2 regions of the Nocardioides sp. JCM 18999 genome follow, and region 2 is predicted to be linked to the other one. Evidence: predicted binding sites of a transcription regulator. Region 2 holds the regulator's gene; the other holds the start of a gene.
What was found. The regulator HrcA, encoded in region 2, represses chaperone genes, less so after heat shock. The targets are predictions, from matches to a motif close to TTGGCACTCGNNNNNNNCGAGTGCCAA.
Positions count from the first base shown of each region.

Region 1 (9,001 bases), 770 kb from region 2:
GCCGGGGACGACCTGGGCGACCTGGAGGCCTTCGAGACCATCACCGCGTGGCGGGGCGAGGGGCTGCCCAGCCTGCTGGTCTGCTCCGGCTCCGACGAGGAGGGGGCGCTGGCGGCGCTCGCCGACCTGGTCGTGCCCGGGCCCGACGGCGTGCTCGACTTCCTGAAGCGATTGGCACGCGATCTCTCCTGACCGCTACAGTGACCCCAGCTCATCGAGAGGGACTGAGGGAACGGCCCAGTGAAGTCCCGGCAACCGACCGCGAGTCTCCTCCCCGTCAAGGGTGGGTCGCGGAGCAGGTGCTAAATCCGGCCTGTGCGACCGTCGCCCAGGGAAGATGAGGAGGAGGTTTCTCATGAGCACTGGTCCCCGTCAGGGTGCGTTCGGTAACGCCACTGCCCTTGCCTGTCGTGAATGCGGCACGCAGATCGACCTCGGTCCCCACTACGCCTGTCCGGAGTGTTTCGGCCCCCTCGAGGTGGCCTACGACTTCCCGACGATCACCCGTGAGGAGATCGCCGCCGGCCCGGCCAACATCTGGCGCTACAAGGCGCTGCTGCCGGTCCCGGCCGACATCGAGTCCAGCCCCAACACCGAGCCCGGCTTCACCCGCCTGATCGAGGCGAAGAACCTGGCCGCCGAGCTGGGCATCTCGCGGCTCTGGGTGAAGGACGACTCCACCAACCCGACCAACTCGTTCAAGGACCGGGTCGTGGCCTGCGCCCTGAGCGCCGCGGTCGAGCTGGGCGCCAAGGTGTTCGCCTGCCCCTCGACCGGCAACCTGGCCAACGCCGTCGCTGCCGCCGGGGCCCGCGCCGGGATCCCGACGGCCGTCTTCATCCCGAGCAACCTCGAGCAGCCCAAGCAGATCAACTCCGCGATCTTCACCGACCGCCTGGTCGCCGTCGAGGGCAACTACGACGACGTGAACAAGCTCGCTCAGGAGATCGCCGCCGAGGAGGAGGGCTGGGCGTTCGTCAACGTCAACGTGCGCCCCTTCTACGCCGAGGGCTCCAAGACGCTGGGCTACGAGATCGCCGAGCAGCTCGGCTGGCGCCTGCCCGACCAGGTCGTCATCCCGGTCGCGTCCGGCTCGCAGCTGACCAAGGTGCACAAGGCCTTCCAGGAGCTGATCAAGCTCGGTCTGGTCGAGGCCAAGGACTACCGGATCTTCGGTGCGCAGGCCACGGGCTGCAACCCGGTCTCGACGGCGTACAAGGCCGGCGTGGACGCGATCCGGCCGGTCAAGCCCGACACCATCGCCAAGTCGCTCGCGATCGGCAACCCCGCCGACGGCATCTACGTCCTCGACATCGCCCGCACCACGCACGGCGCGGTCGAGGAGGTCACCGACGACGAGATCCGTGACGGCATCGTGCTGCTGGCGCGCAGCGAGGGCATCTTCACCGAGACCGCCGGTGGCACCACGGTCGCGGTGACCAAGAAGCTGGTCGAGACCGGCCAGCTCGACCCGACCCTCGAGACGGTGATCATCAACACCGGCCACGGTCTCAAGACCCTGGACTCGATCGCCGACCGCGTCGGCCCCGCCGCCACGATCGCGCCCAACTACGACGCCTTCGAGGCCGCGAACATCATCTGAGCGCGAAACCCGGGTTTCGTACCGTCGAAACCCGGGTTTCGCCCAGGGTTCACGTCCGGCGGATAGACACCGGATGTGGATCGCAACGGTCGGCTGCTGATCGGGGTCGGTGCCTCGGCCGCAGTCATCGGCGGAGTCAGTGCTCTCGCGATGGGCGGGTTCGTCGCGCTGCTCAAGCGCCAGGCGGCCCAGGCCCGCGAGACGATCGGGAAACCGCTGGGCGAGGTCGCGATCCCGGCCGACAAGGTCTACCGCCGCCGTCACGGCGCCGGCGTGGAACCGCTCGACCTGCTGGTGCTGGGTGACTCGATCGCTGCCGGGCTGGGCGCCGACCGGGCCAAGGGCACCCTCGGCGCCCGCCTCGCCAAGGAGCTCGCCGACCGGATCCACCGACCGGTGCGGCTGCGCACGGTCGCGAAGGTCGGCGCCGAGACCTGGATGATCCAGGAGCAGCAGCTCGCCATCCTCGAGCCCGGCTACCGCCCCGAGCTGGCCGTCCTGATCGTGGGCGGCAACGACGTCACCCACCGGATCCCGGTGGCCGAGTCGGTCGCCTCGCTCACCGAGGTCATCGACGCCCTCCGCGGTCGCGGCGCAGCGGTCGTGGTCGGCACCTGCCCCGACCTGGGGGCGCTACGACCGCTGCCGGATCCGTTGCGCAGCCTGGCCGGACGGGCCTCGCGGCTGCTCGCGGCCGCGCAGGGCGAGGCGGCGCAGAGTGCCGGGGCCCACGTCGTGTCGCTGGCCCAGGTGGTCGGGCCGTTCTTCGAGACCAACCCCGACGACATGTTCGCCATCGACCAGTTCCACCCGAGCGAGCTGGGCTACCGCCGTACGGCGGAGGCGTTCCTGCCCTCGCTGCTGGCGGCGTTGGGGGAGCGGGACTCGGTGCCGTTCGGGCACCGGCTGCCGATCTGAGAGGCCCTCGCGAACGGCCCCTCTCCTTGCACTCTCAGGGGTCGAGTGCTAAACATGAATCTGGCACTCTCGACCGGAGAGTGACAACCAATGAACTTCGATCCACGAAGGATGCCGAGCGCAATGCCTAAGCTGATTGCCTTCAACGAGGAGGCCCGTCGCGGCCTCGAGCGTGGCATGAACACCCTCGCCGACGCCGTCAAGGTCACCCTGGGGCCCAAGGGCCGCAACGTGGTCCTCGAGAAGAAGTGGGGCGCCCCCACGATCACCAACGATGGTGTCTCCATCGCCAAGGAGATCGAGCTCGAGGACCCGTACGAGAAGATCGGTGCCGAACTCGTCAAGGAGGTCGCCAAGAAGACCGACGACGTCGCCGGTGACGGAACCACCACCGCGACCGTGCTCGCCCAGGCTCTCGTCCGCGAGGGTCTGCGCAACGTCGCCGCCGGCGCCAACCCGATGGGCCTGAAGAAGGGCATCGAGAAGGCCGTCGACGCCATCTCCGCGCAGCTCCTCGAGAACGCCAAGGAGATCGAGACCAAGGAAGAGATCGCGGCCACCGCGTCCATCTCCGCCGCTGACACCACGGTCGGCGAGCTCATCGCCGAGGCCATGGACAAGGTCGGCAAGGAGGGCGTGATCACGGTCGAGGAGTCCAACACCTTCGGTCTGGACCTCGAGCTCACCGAGGGCATGCGCTTCGACAAGGGCTACATCTCGGCCTACTTCGTCACCGACCCCGAGCGCATGGAGGCGGTCCTCGAGGACCCCTACATCCTGATCGCCAACCAGAAGATCAGCTCGGTCAAGGACGTCCTCCCGCTGCTGGAGAAGGTCATCCAGTCCGGCAAGCCGCTCGTCATCCTCGCTGAGGACACCGACGGCGAGGCGCTGTCGACCCTGGTCGTGAACAAGATCAAGGGCACCTTCAAGTCCGTCGCCGTCAAGGCTCCGGGCTTCGGTGACCGTCGCAAGGCCATGCTGCAGGACATCGCGATCCTCACCGGCGGTCAGGTCATCTCCGAGGAGGTCGGCCTCAAGCTCGACACCGCGGACCTCACCCTGCTCGGCCAGGCTCGCAAGGTCGTCATCACCAAGGACGAGACCACCATCGTCGAGGGTGCCGGCGACGCTGCCCAGATCGAGGGTCGGGTCAACCAGATCCGCGCCGAGATCGAGAAGTCGGACTCCGACTACGACCGCGAGAAGCTCCAGGAGCGCCTCGCCAAGCTCGCCGGCGGTGTCGCCGTGATCAAGGTCGGCGCTGCCACCGAGGTCGAGCTCAAGGAGCGCAAGCACCGCATCGAGGACGCCGTCCGCAACGCCAAGGCTGCGGTCGAGGAGGGCATCCTGCCCGGTGGTGGTGTCGCGCTGGTCCAGGCCGCTGCCGCCGTCTTCGAGAAGCTCGAGGCCGACCTGTCCGGCGACGAGGCCACCGGTGCCGCGATCGTCAAGGCCGCCGTCTCGGCTCCGCTGAAGCAGATCGCCATCAACGCCGGCCTCGAGGGCGGCGTCGTGGCGGAGAAGGTCGCCGGTCTCCCGGCCGGCCAGGGCCTCAACGCCGCCACCGGCGAGTACGTCGACCTGCTGGCCGAGGGCATCATCGACCCGGCCAAGGTCACCCGCTCGGCGCTGCAGAACGCTGCCTCCATCGCGGCGCTCTTCCTCACCACCGAGGCCGTCGTCGCCGACAAGCCGGAGAAGGCCGCCCCGATGGGCGACCCGACCGGTGGCATGGGCGGCATGGACTTCTGATCGAGCAGATCACCAGTCGAAACCGAAGGGCCCGATCCGTGTGATCGGGCCCTTCGGCATTTCTGCCCACTAGAGTCACGGGCGTGAAGCGCGCCCTCGCCACCGCCGTGGCCGTCCTGGCCCTGGCAGCGCTGGTCGCGTTCCCGGCGGTGCTCTGGGGCGTCGACACCGACGGCCAGGCCGTCTCGGACCCGACCAGCATCAGCCGGTACGACGCCGACTTCACCGTCGACGCGGACGGCGACCTGGAGGCGACCGAGACGATCGACGTCGACGTCACCACCTCGGACCGGCACGGCATCTTCCGCTTCTTCGACCGGTACGACGCCAACGCACCGCAGGCACGCCGCACCCCGCGCGACATCTCCGTGACCCGGGACGGCCACCAGGAGCCGTGGACGACCGAGGCCCGTGAGGGCGGCCGGTACACCGTGGTCCGGATCGGAGACGCCGACACGTTGCTGACCGTCGGCACCCACACCTACGTCATCCGCTACACGATCCCCGGGGTGCTGCTCCCGGCCGAGAAGGGCGGCTCCACCTTCTACTGGAACGTCGTCCCCGGCGGCTGGCTGCAGTCGATGAGGAACGTCTCGATCCAGGTGCGCTTCCCGGTGCCTGCCGGACCGACGGTGCGCTGCGCGGTCGGGACGGGAGTCGACGCCGTCGCGTGCGCCCCGACCGGAGCCGGCACCGAGCTGGTCAGCCTCCACCTGGACACGCTCACCAACCTGACCCCCGTCACCATCCTCACCCGGTTGGACATGGCGACCCCGGCCGAAGGCGGACACCTGCCGTGGCCGCAACGGTGGGACCGGGTGCTCGGCACCCGCCCGTGGGCGGTCGTCCTGGTCGGCCTGCTCGCCGTCGGTGCCGGCATCGGCGGCGCCCGGCTCGGGGCTCGCTCCCGGGAGAAGGACCCGCCGTTCCCGCTCGTCTACGCACCACCGCCCGGGATCAACCCGGCCCAGGCGGCGTACCTGCTGCGTGAGACCGTGCCCCGGCACGCCTTCATCGCGACCCTCCTCGAGGGGGCCGATCGCGGCGTGATCACCCTCGACCGCGCCGAGGAGGGCTGGAGCATCGCCGCCCACGGCGACATCGTCGAGGGCGATGCCGCCCAGGTGGCGGTCCGGGCGCTCGCCGGCGAGGGCGGCACGTTCACCGCCTCGCGGAAGTCGGTCTCGGCCGGACAGGCGTTGCAGGCCGAGATCGCGCGGTTCACCAGCTGGGTCAAGATCTGGGGGATCGAGTCGGGGAACATGTCCCGGACCGGGTTCGCCGGCACGGGCGTGACCGTGGTCGTCCTGGCGCTGATCGCGATGGGCGTCCTGGTCTTCTGGAACCCGTTCGGCATGTCGCTGGTCGCGATCGTCCCGGGAGCGTTCGCGATCTTCGGCTTCTCGATGGCGATGACCGGCGCCGGCACCCGGCGCACTCGGGCGGGCCGCGAGCTGTGGTCGCAGGTCGGCGGGTTCCGGCGGGTGCTCTCGACCCCGTCGAGCCAGGACCGGTTCGACTTCTCCGGCCGTCAGGAGCTCTACACGGCCTACATCCCCTGGGCGGTCGCCTTCGACTGCGCCGACGAGTGGGCGGCCAAGTACCGCACCGAGGTGGGCAGCGAACCCCCGATGCCCAGCTACTTCGGTGGCTACTACGCCGGCGCGGCGCTCGCGCACGGCGGGGTCGCCGACGTGGTCGGGGACTTCGACTCGACGGTCAACGGCGCGATCGCGTCGTACGCCGCGACCCAGCGGTCGAGCTCCTCGGGCGGCGGTGGCGGGGGATTCAGCGGCGGTGGCGGCGGCGGAGGCGGTGGTGGGGGCTCCTGGTGAGCTCTGCGAACGTCGGGGCCGGGTGACAGCACTGCCCGGATAGGAAAGGATGCCTGCCATGTGGATCGCGATCATCGTGCTCGTCGTCGTGGTTCTCCTCGTCGGCTTCGTCATCGTCGGGTTCAACAGGCTCCGCACGACCGACGTGGGCGCCCAGGAGGCACTCGGCGGGATCGACGTCCAGCTGACCCGACGGGCCGAGCTGATCCCCAACCTGGTCGAGACCGTCAAGGGGTACGCCGCCCACGAGCGTGAGGTGCTCGAGGAGGTGACGCGGGCACGGGCCCAGCTCGTGACCGCGGCAGCGGGCACCGACGTCCCGGCGAAGGCGGCCGCCGACGCGGCGATGGAGCAGTCGCTGGTCCGGCTCAACGCCACCGCGGAGGCCTACCCGGACCTCAAGGCCAACCAGAACTTCCTCGACCTGCAGAAGCAGCTGGCCGAGACCGAGAACCAGATCGCGTTCGCCCGCACCTACTACAACGACGCCGTCTCGACCCTGAACAAGCTGGTCGTGACGATCCCGTGGATGTTCCTCACCGGACTGGCGAAGGTGTCGGCCCGGGACTTCTACAAGGCGCCCGAGGGGCAGCAGACCGCGCCGACGGTCCAGTTCTGAGCCTCAGAACACGTTCAGCGGTCGGAACTGCACGCTGAGCCGCGGCCCGGCATGGGCCACCTTCGGAACGGCGTGCTCCCAGGTGCGCTGGCAGCTCCCGCCCATCACCAACACGTCGCCGTGACCCATCTCGAAGGAGATCGTGTCGCCGCCACCGCGCGGTCGCAGCGCCAGCCGCCGCGGGTCGCCCAACGAGACGATCGCGACCATCGTGTCCTGGGTCCGACCGCGGCCGATGGTGTCACCGTGCCAGGCCACCGAGTCGCGGCCGTCGCGGTAGTAGCAGCAGCCAGCGGTCCGGAACCGCTCGCCGAGCTCGGCCTCGTAGTGGTCGCTGAGCGCCTCGCGGGCAGCGACCAGTGCGGGGTGCGGCAACGCGCCGTCGGCCAGGTAGGTGTGCACCAGGCGCGGCACGTCGACGACCCGGTCGTACATCTGACGTCTTTCCGCCCGCCACGGGACCTCGGCGATCAACGTCGCGAAGACGTCGTCGGCCTCGGGGAGCCAACCCGTGGCGACGTCCACCCAGGCGCCGGCGCTGAGCGGGGTGCGGTGGAGCGCCCGGGTGTCGGGGCCGGCGGGCGCCTCGAACAGCGATCCCTGGAAGTCCATGCCTCCAGATTAGATCATATGTTCGAATGGATGGCGGTGCAGCGTGTCGGATCGAGGGAACGACGGACGGTTCGGCACTGCGCCGCATAAGGTGACGTCATGGGTGGGGGGACCGAGCCTGTACTTGCGCCGGGGCAGCGGTCGCTCAAGCACGAGACGATCCGCGAGTACGTGCGCACTCTGGTCGCGACCGAACCCCCCGGAACGCCCGCCCCGTCCGAGCGTGAGCTCGTCCATCGCTTCGGCGTCGCCCGGATGACGGTCCGTCAGGCGCTCGACGCCTTGGTGGTCGAGGGCCTGCTCGAGCGGATCCCCGGGCGAGGCACGTTCGTCGCCCGACCCCGGCGTCGCTCCACCCCGGTGATGTCCTTCACCGAGGAGATGTCCCGTCGCGGCAAGCGGGCCGACGCCCGCTCGCTCGCCACCGAACGCCAGGGCGCCTCGGAGTCGGTCGCCCGGGCGATGGGCCTCTCGCCGGGGGACGCCGTGATCCACTGGCGCCGGCTCCGCACCGCCGACGGGCAGCCGGCCTGCCTGGTCGACGCGTGGCTCAACGAGGTCATGCTGCCGGGCTTCATGCACGGTCCGATGCCGACCAGCCTGTACGACGACCTCGGCGCGCGCGGGCTCCGGCCGACGTGGGCGGAGGACATCGTGACGGTCTCGCCGGCCACGGAGGACGAGAGTCGACTGCTCGAGGTGCCGGCCGGCGACCTGGTCGTGCGCGGGCAGCGACGGGCCTTCGCCGGAGAGACGATCATCGAGGTGAGTCGGAGCGCGTGGCGCTCCGACGTGTTCCAGCTGAGGTTGCAGCTGGGTCAGGCCGACTGACCGACCGGTTCCGTCTCGAGCTCGGCGAGTGCCTCGGCGCGGCGGTCGAAGCTGCGCGTGACGACGAGGGCGATCACGGCGACGGCCAGACCACCCAGGCCGGCGTACGCGAAGCCCGCCGACCATCCGCCGTGGTCCAGGGCGATGCCGATGAAGGGCGCGCCCAGGGCCGAGCCGAGCGTGAGCGCCGACCCGTGCCACCCCATTGCCTCGCCCCGGATGCTGGCCGGCACCTGGCGGGAGAGCGCGTCGACGGTCGCGGTGATGGTCGGGGCGCAGAAGCCGCCCGAGATCAGGAGCAGCACGACGAACATCCAGGTGGTGTTCGCCAGCGCGATGAGGGCGGTCGAGCCCGCGAGTCCGATCAGCAGGACCGCAGCGCCCGGGGGACGCTTCATCGCGCCGTACACGAGGGCCCCGACGCCGGACCCGGCGCCCCACAGGGCGAGCACCCAGCCGATGTGGGACGGGGTGCCCCACTCCCGCAGCGCCGCCACGGTGGACAGGTCCTCGGCGGTGAGGATGGCGGTCGAGATCGCAGCCATCGCGAGGATCGCGATCGCCGACGGGGTCAACCAGTCCCGCGGCGGGATGTGCCCGGCCGAGATGTCGGAGTGGACGCTGAGCAGGGGCGGGTTGACCCACCACAGCGCCGTCGCGCCCGCGATGACCGCCATCTGGCAGAGCAGCAGGGCGATGTCGGTCGGCAGGTAGGTCGCGGCCAGCACGCCCAGCACCGGGCCGAAGAGGTAGCTCATCTCGACGGCGATCGAGTCGATCGACAGGGCCGTCACCCGCTGCTCGTCGGGCACGTGGCTGATCAGCACC
Region 1 is NZ_AP043887.1:2,788,085-2,797,085, reverse strand. Features, by position in the region: gene otsB (trehalose-phosphatase) at 1-192, shown strand, start outside; SAM riboswitch class I at 209-344, shown strand; gene thrC (threonine synthase) at 356-1,603, shown strand; gene ACZ5J1_RS13800 (SGNH/GDSL hydrolase family protein) at 1,679-2,521, shown strand; gene groL (chaperonin GroEL) at 2,645-4,276, shown strand; gene ACZ5J1_RS13790 (DUF2207 domain-containing protein) at 4,360-6,111, shown strand; gene ACZ5J1_RS13785 (LemA family protein) at 6,170-6,730, shown strand; gene ACZ5J1_RS13780 (alpha-ketoglutarate-dependent dioxygenase AlkB) at 6,734-7,342, opposite strand; gene ACZ5J1_RS13775 (GntR family transcriptional regulator) at 7,442-8,173, shown strand; gene ACZ5J1_RS13770 (MFS transporter) at 8,161-9,001, opposite strand, start outside.
Region 1: a site for HrcA is predicted at 2,547-2,573, ahead of groL (chaperonin GroEL). Genes of this name have one in related genera too.

Region 2 (9,001 bases):
CGGCTTCCGATGCGCCTCTCGCGGCCATAAGCGCGGCTTGTCCTGTGGTGTGGCGTGAGCGCCACCCAGGAGTGGCGCTGGTGTCATGCTGGGATGCGGATACGCCGTGCCGCACCTATTGGGTCGTATGCGCCCCGTGTGCTGTTTCATTCGTGGCCGCTAGCAACGTCTCGTGAATCGGATGGTGCCGTCCGGGAGTAGCTCGTGGTTGAGCCCTGGGTTGTGCATGCGGTCGTGGTCGCGTTTGCAGACCAGGACGAGGTACTTGAGATCAGTGGGGCCGCCTTCGGCCCAGGGTTTGAGGTGGTGGACCTCGCTCCAGGCGGCGGGGGTGTCGCAGTGCTCGCCTTGGCAGGTCGCGTGGGCGAGCATGAGGGCCTTCTTCTGGGCCTTGGTGGCGAGGCGCGCGCTGCGGCCGAGGTCGAGGACTTCGCCCTTGGTGCCGAGGACGGCGGGGATGATGCCGGCGTTGCAGGCGAGGCGACGTGCCTCGGAGGCGCTGATCGGGGTGGCGCCGTCGGGGCCGAGCACGGTCGCGGTGGCGAGGTCGGTGCGGAGGTCCTCGAGGCTCATGGTGATGATGAGCTCGGTGCTCATGCTGCCGTGATCGGGCAGCGCCTTGGGGTCGATCCGTTCCAGCAGCTCGCAGAAGGCCTGGCCGAGCTTGCGGGCGTGGGGGAGCTTGCGGGCTACCTCGTCGACGTCCCCACCGTGTTCGTCCTCGTCGCAGTGACGGCGGGGATTGGCGATGGCGTTGAGGAAGTTGGCGAGCCGGATCCCGCTGAGCTCGGGGCCCACTGCGGTGAGGGCGAATGTGCCGTCGCCCGGGAATCGGAGGGAGAGGCGGGTCTTCTCCCGCGCTGTGCGTTCCTCGTCCTGAAGCGCTCGGGCTTCGAGGGCTTCGGCGATGTCGGGGGCGACGACGTCGAGGATCCGGCGTCCGAGGATGCGGAGCTCCTTCGGGCCGTGGTCCTCGGCCAGGGCGACCAGGTGAAACTCGGCCTGGGCCACCAGTGACGGATCGAGGTCGGAGGGGAGAGCGTCGAGGGAACGGGTGATGACGTCGGCTTGGGGAACCGTCAGCGTCCCGGCACGCATCGCCTCGGCGACCGCGGCGCGCGTGTCGAGTCGTTCGGCGAGCCGTGCCGCGTTGCGGGCCTGGGCATGCCCCAGACCAAGCGCGCCGGCGATCCAGGCGGTCACGTCGTGGGTGCCGGTGCCGTCATCGACGCCGGACGGCGCGGCCGCCACCGTGACCCGGGCCTGGAGCTCGGCGACCTGGGAGTTCAGGGCGACCAGCTCGCGCAGCAGGGTGGCGTGCTCGGAAGGGGAGAGGAAGATCGGGTCGCGCTGGCCAGCCAAGGCGACGGCTTCACGAGCGCGACTGACCGCAAGAAGGCTGGGGTGCGAGGACTGGACCACGCTCACCTTGATCACCTCCGGGCAGACGACGCAGACCACAGCCGGTTGGCCGTGGTGGTCGCCGCTCCTGGAGGCCACATGGTGGCAATTACTGACCCTCGCGACTGGTGAGCGATCACCGGGACGACTGGAGCACCTCATCGTGGAGGTGGCATGTCCTGGACTACTGCTTCACCTATGAACGACTGTAGACGAGGCCACCGACAGAACCGTGAAGGTCTCGATACGCCGTCTCGCTTCGCTCGGCGGCACTCGACCAACGGGGAGGGGCAGCAAAAAGGCGGTTCAGTCCACCGTGACGAAGTCGATCAGCTCTTCGACCCGCCCGAGCAGCGCCGGCTCGAGGTCGTCGTACGAACGGACCTTGCTCAGCAGGTGCTGCCACGCCCGGGCGATGTCGGCCTGATCGCGGTGCGGCCAGCCGAGGTGCTGGCAGATGCCCTTCTTCCACTCGATCGAGCGCGGCACGGTCGGCCAGGCCTCGAGGCCGATCCGGGAGGGCTTGATCGCCTGCCACACGTCGATGAACGGGTGCCCGACGATCAGCACGTGCTGACCGACGGGGGAGCGCAGGATGCCCTGGGCGATCCGCGACTCCTTCGAGCCGGGGACGAGGTGGTCGACCAGGACGCCGACCTTCCGCTCGGGGCCGGGCTTGAAGTCACGCAGGTGGTCGGCCAGGTCGTCGACGCCGCCGAGGAACTCCACGACGACACCCTCGATCCGGAGGTCGTCGCCCCAGACCTTCTCCACCAGCTCGGCGTCGTGCCGGCCCTCCACGAAGATCCGGCTCGCACGAGCCACCCGGGCCTTGGCGTTCGGGACGGCGATCGAGCCCGACGCCGTTCGCTTCGGACCCGCCGGTGCCGCCGCGCGGACCGGGGGCGTCAGGATGACCGGCTTGCCGTCGAGCATGAACCCCGGGCCGAGCGGGAACGACCGACGTCGGTTGCGCCGGTCCTCCAGGGTGAGGGTGCCCAGGTCGCGGTCGACCGCGACGATCTCGCCGACCCAGTCGGTGCTGACCTCCTCGACGACGGCCCCGATCTCGGCCGGTGTTTCCACCGCCCGACCGTTGCGCGGCGCGCGCCAGTCGGTGTTGAGCACGTCGGAGCCGTAGCGGTCAGCCATGCCCCCATCCTCCCAGCAGTCACTCCTGTCACAGCCGTTGAACCGCCGAGGCGCCCCAGAACCCGCAACTCGGTGCCCCAGAACCCCCAACTCGACACCCGAACACTCACAACTCGGCGCGGGATGGTCGCCACGGTAGGCTTGGCACTCAGAACAGGTGAGTGCCAACCGGGGCCGAGCGGATCGTGGGGTGTGGGTTGCAGAACGAGCGCAGACTCGCGGTGCTGCGGGCCATCGTCCAGGACTACGTCGCCACCGAGACGCCGGTCGGGTCAAAGGCCCTGGTCGAGCGGTACGGCCTGGGTGTCTCCCCGGCCACGGTCCGCAACGACATGGCCGCGCTGGAGGACGAGGGCTACATCGCCCAGCCGCACACCAGCGCCGGCCGCGTCCCGACCGACAAGGGCTACCGTCTGTTCGTCGACCAGCTCGACGGCGTCAAGCCGCTCAGCCCGGCCGAGAAGCGCGCGATCACCGACTTCATGAGCGGGGCGGTCGACCTCGATGACGTCGTCGGACGCTCCGTCCGGCTGCTCTCCCAGCTCACCCACCAGGTCGCCGTCGTCCAGTACCCGACGCTGTCGCGCTCCACGGTGCGCCACATCGAGCTGATCTCGCTGTCCCCGAGCCGCGTCCTCGCGGTCCTCATCCTCTCCACCGGACGCGTCGAGCAGCGGGTGGTCGACCTCGGTGTCGAGGTCGGCGAGACCGAGCTCGCCGCGCTGCGCTCCCAGGTCAACAACGCCGCCAGCGGCGCGCTGATCGGGGACGCCGTCGCGGGACTGCGCGCCCTGCCCGACGACCTGCCGCCGGCCCAGGCCACCCACGCGCAGGTGCTCGCCGACGTCCTCGTCGACGCGATGAGCGACCACCGCTCCGACGAGCGGATCGCGATCGCCGGCGCCTCCAACCTCGCCCGGTACGGCGACAGCTTCGACTCCGCCGTACGTCCCCTGCTCGAGGCGATCGAGGAGCACGTCGTCCTGCTCACCCTGATGGGGGAGGCCAACACCAGCGGCGCCCTGACCGTGCGGATCGGCGCCGAGGGCCCGATCGAGCAGCTGTCGTCGACCTCCGTGGTCGCCACCGGTTACGGCCCGCCCGACGACGCGCTGGCCATGCTCGGTGTCGTCGGCCCGACCCGGATGGACTACCCCGGCACCATGGCGGCGGTCCGCGCCGTCGCCCGCTACGTCACCCGCATCCTCGACGAAGCTTGATCCAGAAAGAGATTGCACACACCGATGGACCCCTATGAGCTCCTCGGCGTCGACCGTGACGCCGATGACGCGACGATCAAGAAGGCCTACCGCAACCTGGCGCGGAAGTACCACCCCGACGTCAACCCGGACGAGGCGGCGCAGGAGAAGTTCAAGGAGATCTCCCACGCCTACGAGATCCTGAGCGACCCGCAGAAGCGGGCGGCGTTCGACCGCGGTGGCGACATGGGTGGCTTCGGGGGCTTCGGTGCCGCCGGCCAGGGGTTCTCCTTCACCGACATCATGGACGCCTTCTTCGGCGGCCAGGGCGGCGGCAGCGGTCAGGGCCGGGGCCCGCGCCCGCGCACCCGCCGCGGCCAGGACGCTCTGATCGGGCTCGAGATCTCGCTGGCCGAGGCCGCCTTCGGCGCCAGCCGCGAGATGACCCTCGACACCGCCGTCGTCTGCGACAACTGCGAGGGCTCCGGTGCCGCCCCCGGCACCAGCCCGACCACGTGCGAGAGCTGCCGTGGCGCGGGCGAGGTCGCCCACGTCCAGCGCAGCTTCCTCGGCGAGATCCGCACCCTGCGCCCGTGTGCAGCGTGCCGCGGGTTCGGCACGATCATCCCCGATCCCTGCCGCGACTGCAGCGGTGAGGGCCGCGTCCGCACCCGCCGCACGATCACGATCAAGGTCCCCGCCGGCGTCGACAACGGCACCCGGCTCCAGCTCACCGGGCAGGGCGAGGTCGGCCCCGGCGGCGGGCCCGCCGGCGACCTGTACGTCGAGCTCCGGGTCGAGCGGCACGCCGTCTTCGCCCGCGAGGGCTCGGTGCTGCGCTGCCACGTCACCGTCCCGATGACGGCCGCGGCCCTGGGCACGGTGCTGACGCTGCCCACCCTCGAGGCCGACCTGGTCACCGACGAGTTCACCCCCGAGACCCCGACGTCGTTCGACCTCGAGGTCCGTCCCGGCACCCAGCCCGGCACGGAGCAGCTGCTCAAGGGTCTCGGCGTTCCCGGGCTGCACGGCCGTGGCCGTGGCGACCTGATCGTCACCGTCCAGGTCGAGACGCCCACGCACCTCGACGCGGAGCAGACCGCGCTGCTCGAGCAGCTGTCCAAGGCCCGTGGTGAGGAGCACCCGACCGGGACGCTCAAGGCCGCCAAGCACGGCTTCTTCGGCCGCCTGCGCGACGCCTTCGGCGAGCACTGAGCGAACCCGGAGCCTGACCGTGTCCCTCGTCGTCCACCTGGTCGAGTCGCTGACGGGCACCACCGTCGGCGACGTCGTGACGGTGGACGGCGACGAGGGGCACCACGCCGTCGTCGTACGGCGCCTGGGGACCGGCGAACGGGTCGTGCTGACCGACGGGGTCGGTGCCCGCGTGACCGGCACCATCTCGGCCGTGCACAAGCGCGCCATGGAAGTGACGGTCGAGGAGGTCGCCGCCGAACCGGCGCCCAGCCCGGCCTTCACCGTCGTCCAGGCCCTGCCCAAGGGCGACCGCGGGGAGCTCGCGGTCGAGATGCTCACCGAGATCGGGGTCGCCCGGATCGTGCCGTGGGCGTCGTCGCGCACGATCGTGTCCTGGAAGGGCGAGCGCGGGATCAAGCCGCTCGCCCGGTGGCGCTCCACGGCGCGGGAGGCGGGCAAGCAGGCCCGTCGCTCCTGGCTGCTCGAGGTCACCGCGCTGGCCTCGACCGCCGACGTCCTGACCCGGGTCGCAGCAGCCGACCTGGCGGTGATCCTGCACGAGGAGGCCACCGGCTCGATCCGCGACCTCACCGTCCCGGTGACGGGAGAGATCGTCGTGGTCGTCGGACCCGAAGGCGGGCTCACGAGCGAGGAGGTCGCCGACCTCACCGCCGCCGGCGCACAGGCGGTGCGGCTCGGCACGGAGGTGCTGCGCACCTCGACCGCCGGCGTCGCGGCCCTGGCCGCGCTGCTCGCTCAGACCGAGCGCTGGGGCTGAACCTCAGCGAGCCAGCATCGCCTCGACGCGGGCGATCTCCGCGTCCAGCTCGCTCTGCTCCGCCTTGGTCAGCCGACGCGACATCGAGAGCACCTGGACCCGACCGTCCTCGACCCGCCACAGGCCCTCGAGCCAGCCGTTGAGCAGCAGCACGTTGGCGACGCCGCCGTTGGCGCCCATCCAGAACTGACGCTTGTCGAGCTTCGTCACCCGGTCGCGGCCGGCGTGCGAGAGCCAGAGGTTGTCGTAGGTGCCGAGCAGTCGGATCGGCGCCGGAGCATCCTCCTCGGCCAGCGTCGCGTCGGGGAGGTCGAAGAGCGTGCGCCCCTCCTCGTCGGTGTGGCGGACCAGGTCGTCCATCCCGGCCAGGACCGGGCCGAGCTTGGTCACGCCCGACCAGGTGGTGACGTCGGCGGCCGAGGACGGCCCGAACGCCGCGAGATAGCGGCGCACCACGCCCGGTACGTCAAGAGTGCCCATTGGCAGCCCGGTCCAGCGGTCGACGTAGTCGTAGACCACGCCGCCCGAGGCCTTCCAGCCCCCGCGCGGGGGGAGCTGGGCCAGCGGTGCGGCCAGCCGTGCGACGCCGCCGAGCGCGGTCGCCTGGGCGTCGGGGAACGCCGAGGTGAGGGCCGCGCCGAGCTCGGGCTGGGGGAGCGGCCCCTTCGCCAGGGCCTGGCGCAGGGCGGTGTCGAAGCGGTCCCGATCGATCTTCCGCACCGAGCGCAGGTTCTGCGCGCTGCGCAGCTCGGCCTCCATCACCGGCTGCACCCACGGTCGCAAGGACACCGCGTCGGCCGGCGTCAGCAGGTGGATGGTGCCGCGCATCGTCAGCAGCCGGACCAGCCGGCGCTCGGCGAGGTCGGCGCTGATCGCGTGCGGATCGAACTCCTCGAGACGCGCCGCGAGGCCGAAGTACGGCGACCACGACTCCTGCGCCTGGAGCCCGATCAGCTCCTCGACGACGTCGATGGCCGACCCGGTCGTGCGAGCGAGCAGGTGCTGACGTTGCAGCAGGGTCCGGTTGAGCCGGCGGGGAGACAGTCGCATGGCAGGGACGACGTCAGACCGGAAGCTCGGTCAGCAGCCCGCCGGCCAGCAGGTGAAGGTGGGTGTGGAAGATCGTCTGCCCGGCCGCGGCGCCGGTGTTGAACAGCAGGTTGTAGGCCTCGTGGCCGTTCTCGGCCGCGATCGCGTCGGCGGCCGCGACCAGCCGCCCGATCAGGGCCGGATCACCGGCGGCGGTGGCCGCGGCGTTGGGGCGGTGGTCGCGCGGCACGACCAGCACGTGCAGCGGTGCCTTGGGGGCGATGTCACGGAACGCGATCAGCTCGTCGTTCTCGAACACCAGCTCTGAGGGGATCTCGCCGGCGACGATCTTGCAGAACAGGCAGGTCTCGTCGGTCTGGAACGACGCGTTGTCGGTGGCCACGCCCGTGATGGTGTCACACTGGTCCCATGCGCAACAGCTTGCTCCGGCCCGCCCACCGACTCCGCGCGGCCGCCGCCCTCAGCATCGCCGCCCTGGTCCTCGGCACCTCGGCCTGTGGCGGCGACGACGCGAACGTGGCCGCCGACGTGACCACGGCTCCGGCGAGCGAGACGCCCACGCCGACGCCGACCCCGACCCCGACGCCCACCGAGACCCCGTCGCCGGCCGCGACCAGCAGCAGCGCCGCGGCGGTCGACGCCCTGATCACCCTGTCCGCGCCCACCGACGGCGCCACGGTCACCGGCGTGATCAAGGTCAGCGGCACCGCGAACTCTCCCGAGGCCAACGTGCCGTGGACGCTGACCGACGCCAGCGGCGTCGTGAAGGCCGAGGGTGCGTTCACCGCCGAGGGCTGGATGGACAAGCTCTACCCGTACAACGGCGAGATCGACCTGAAGGGCATCGCGGCCGGCGACTACACGCTGACCGTGGCGGTCGCCGACGAGTCCGACGGCGAGGGCTCGATGGAGCCCCAGCAGGTCGCGGTCGTCGTTCGCGTGAAGTAACTGACCTGCGTCGCGGTGTGGTCGCCGCGTAGCATGAGAGGTCAGATGACCCAGTCCAACACCCCGTCCCCGACCGCCAAGCACACCGTCGTCGTCCCGAACAGTGTCGACATGGTGAGCGTGCTCGGCCCGGCCGATGAGTTCCTCGGTGTGATCGAGGCGAACTTCGACGCCGACGTCCACGTCCGTGGCAATCGCATCACCCTGCACGGCGAGCCCTCCGACCTCGCCATGATCGAGCGGCTGCTGGAGGAGATGGTGACCCTCATCCGCACCGGCCAGGGCCTCACCGCCGACGCAGTGACCCGGATCATCGGCATGCTCCGCGCCGACACGGAGGAGAAGCCGGCCGACGTCCTCAGCCTCAACATCCTGAGCAACCGCGGCCGCAGCATCCGCCCCAAGACGCTCAACCAGAAGCGGTACGTCGACGCGATCGACACCCACACGATCACCTTCGGCATCGGGCCGGCCGGGACGGGCAAGACCTACCTGGCGATGGCCAAGGCCGTGCAGGCGCTGCAGGCCAAGGAGATCAACCGGATCGTCCTCACCCGTCCGGCGGTCGAGTCCGGCGAGCGGCTGGGCTACCTGCCCGGCACGCTGACGGAGAAGATCGACCCCTACATGCGCCCGCTCTACGACGCGCTGCACGACATGCTCGACCCCGACCTGATCCCGAAGCTGATGGCGGCCGGCACCATCGAGATCGCCCCGCTGGCTTTCATGCGCGGGCGCACGCTCAACGACGCGTTCATCGTGCTCGACGAGGCGCAGAACACCACGCCCGAGCAGATGAAGATGTTCCTCACCCGGCTCGGCTTCGGCTCCAAGATCGTCGTCACCGGTGACATCTCGCAGAACGACCTGCCGCGCGGTCAGGCCTCCGGCCTGCGGGTGGTCGAGGGCATCCTCGACGACGTCAAGGACATCAGCTTCAACCGGCTCACCAGCCACGACGTCGTCCGGCACCACCTGGTCGGCAAGATCGTGGCCGCCTACGACGAGTACGACGCCGAGCTGGAAGCTCGCCGATCACCGAAGGATTCCCAGTGACGATCGAGATCCTCAACGAGTCCGACGCCTTCGTCGGCGTCATCGACGAGGACCACCTGGCCCAGCTGGCCCGGTTCGTGATGGACTCGATGCGCGTCCACCCCGAGGCCGAGCTCTGCATCAAGCTGGTCGACGAGCCCACCATCGCCACGCTGAACGAGCAGTGGATGGGCAAGGAGGGGCCGACCGACGTCCTGGCGTTCCCGATGGACGAGCTGCG
Region 2 is NZ_AP043887.1:2,019,585-2,028,585, reverse strand. Features, by position in the region: gene ACZ5J1_RS09830 (HNH endonuclease signature motif containing protein) at 160-1,428, opposite strand; gene ACZ5J1_RS09825 (DUF3097 domain-containing protein) at 1,708-2,553, opposite strand; gene hrcA (heat-inducible transcriptional repressor HrcA) at 2,751-3,773, shown strand; gene dnaJ (molecular chaperone DnaJ) at 3,798-4,967, shown strand; gene ACZ5J1_RS09810 (16S rRNA (uracil(1498)-N(3))-methyltransferase) at 4,987-5,727, shown strand; gene ACZ5J1_RS09805 (winged helix DNA-binding domain-containing protein) at 5,731-6,777, opposite strand; gene ACZ5J1_RS09800 (HIT domain-containing protein) at 6,791-7,159, opposite strand; gene ACZ5J1_RS09795 (Gmad2 immunoglobulin-like domain-containing protein) at 7,186-7,725, shown strand; gene ACZ5J1_RS09790 (PhoH family protein) at 7,771-8,781, shown strand; gene ybeY (rRNA maturation RNase YbeY) at 8,778-9,001, shown strand, end outside.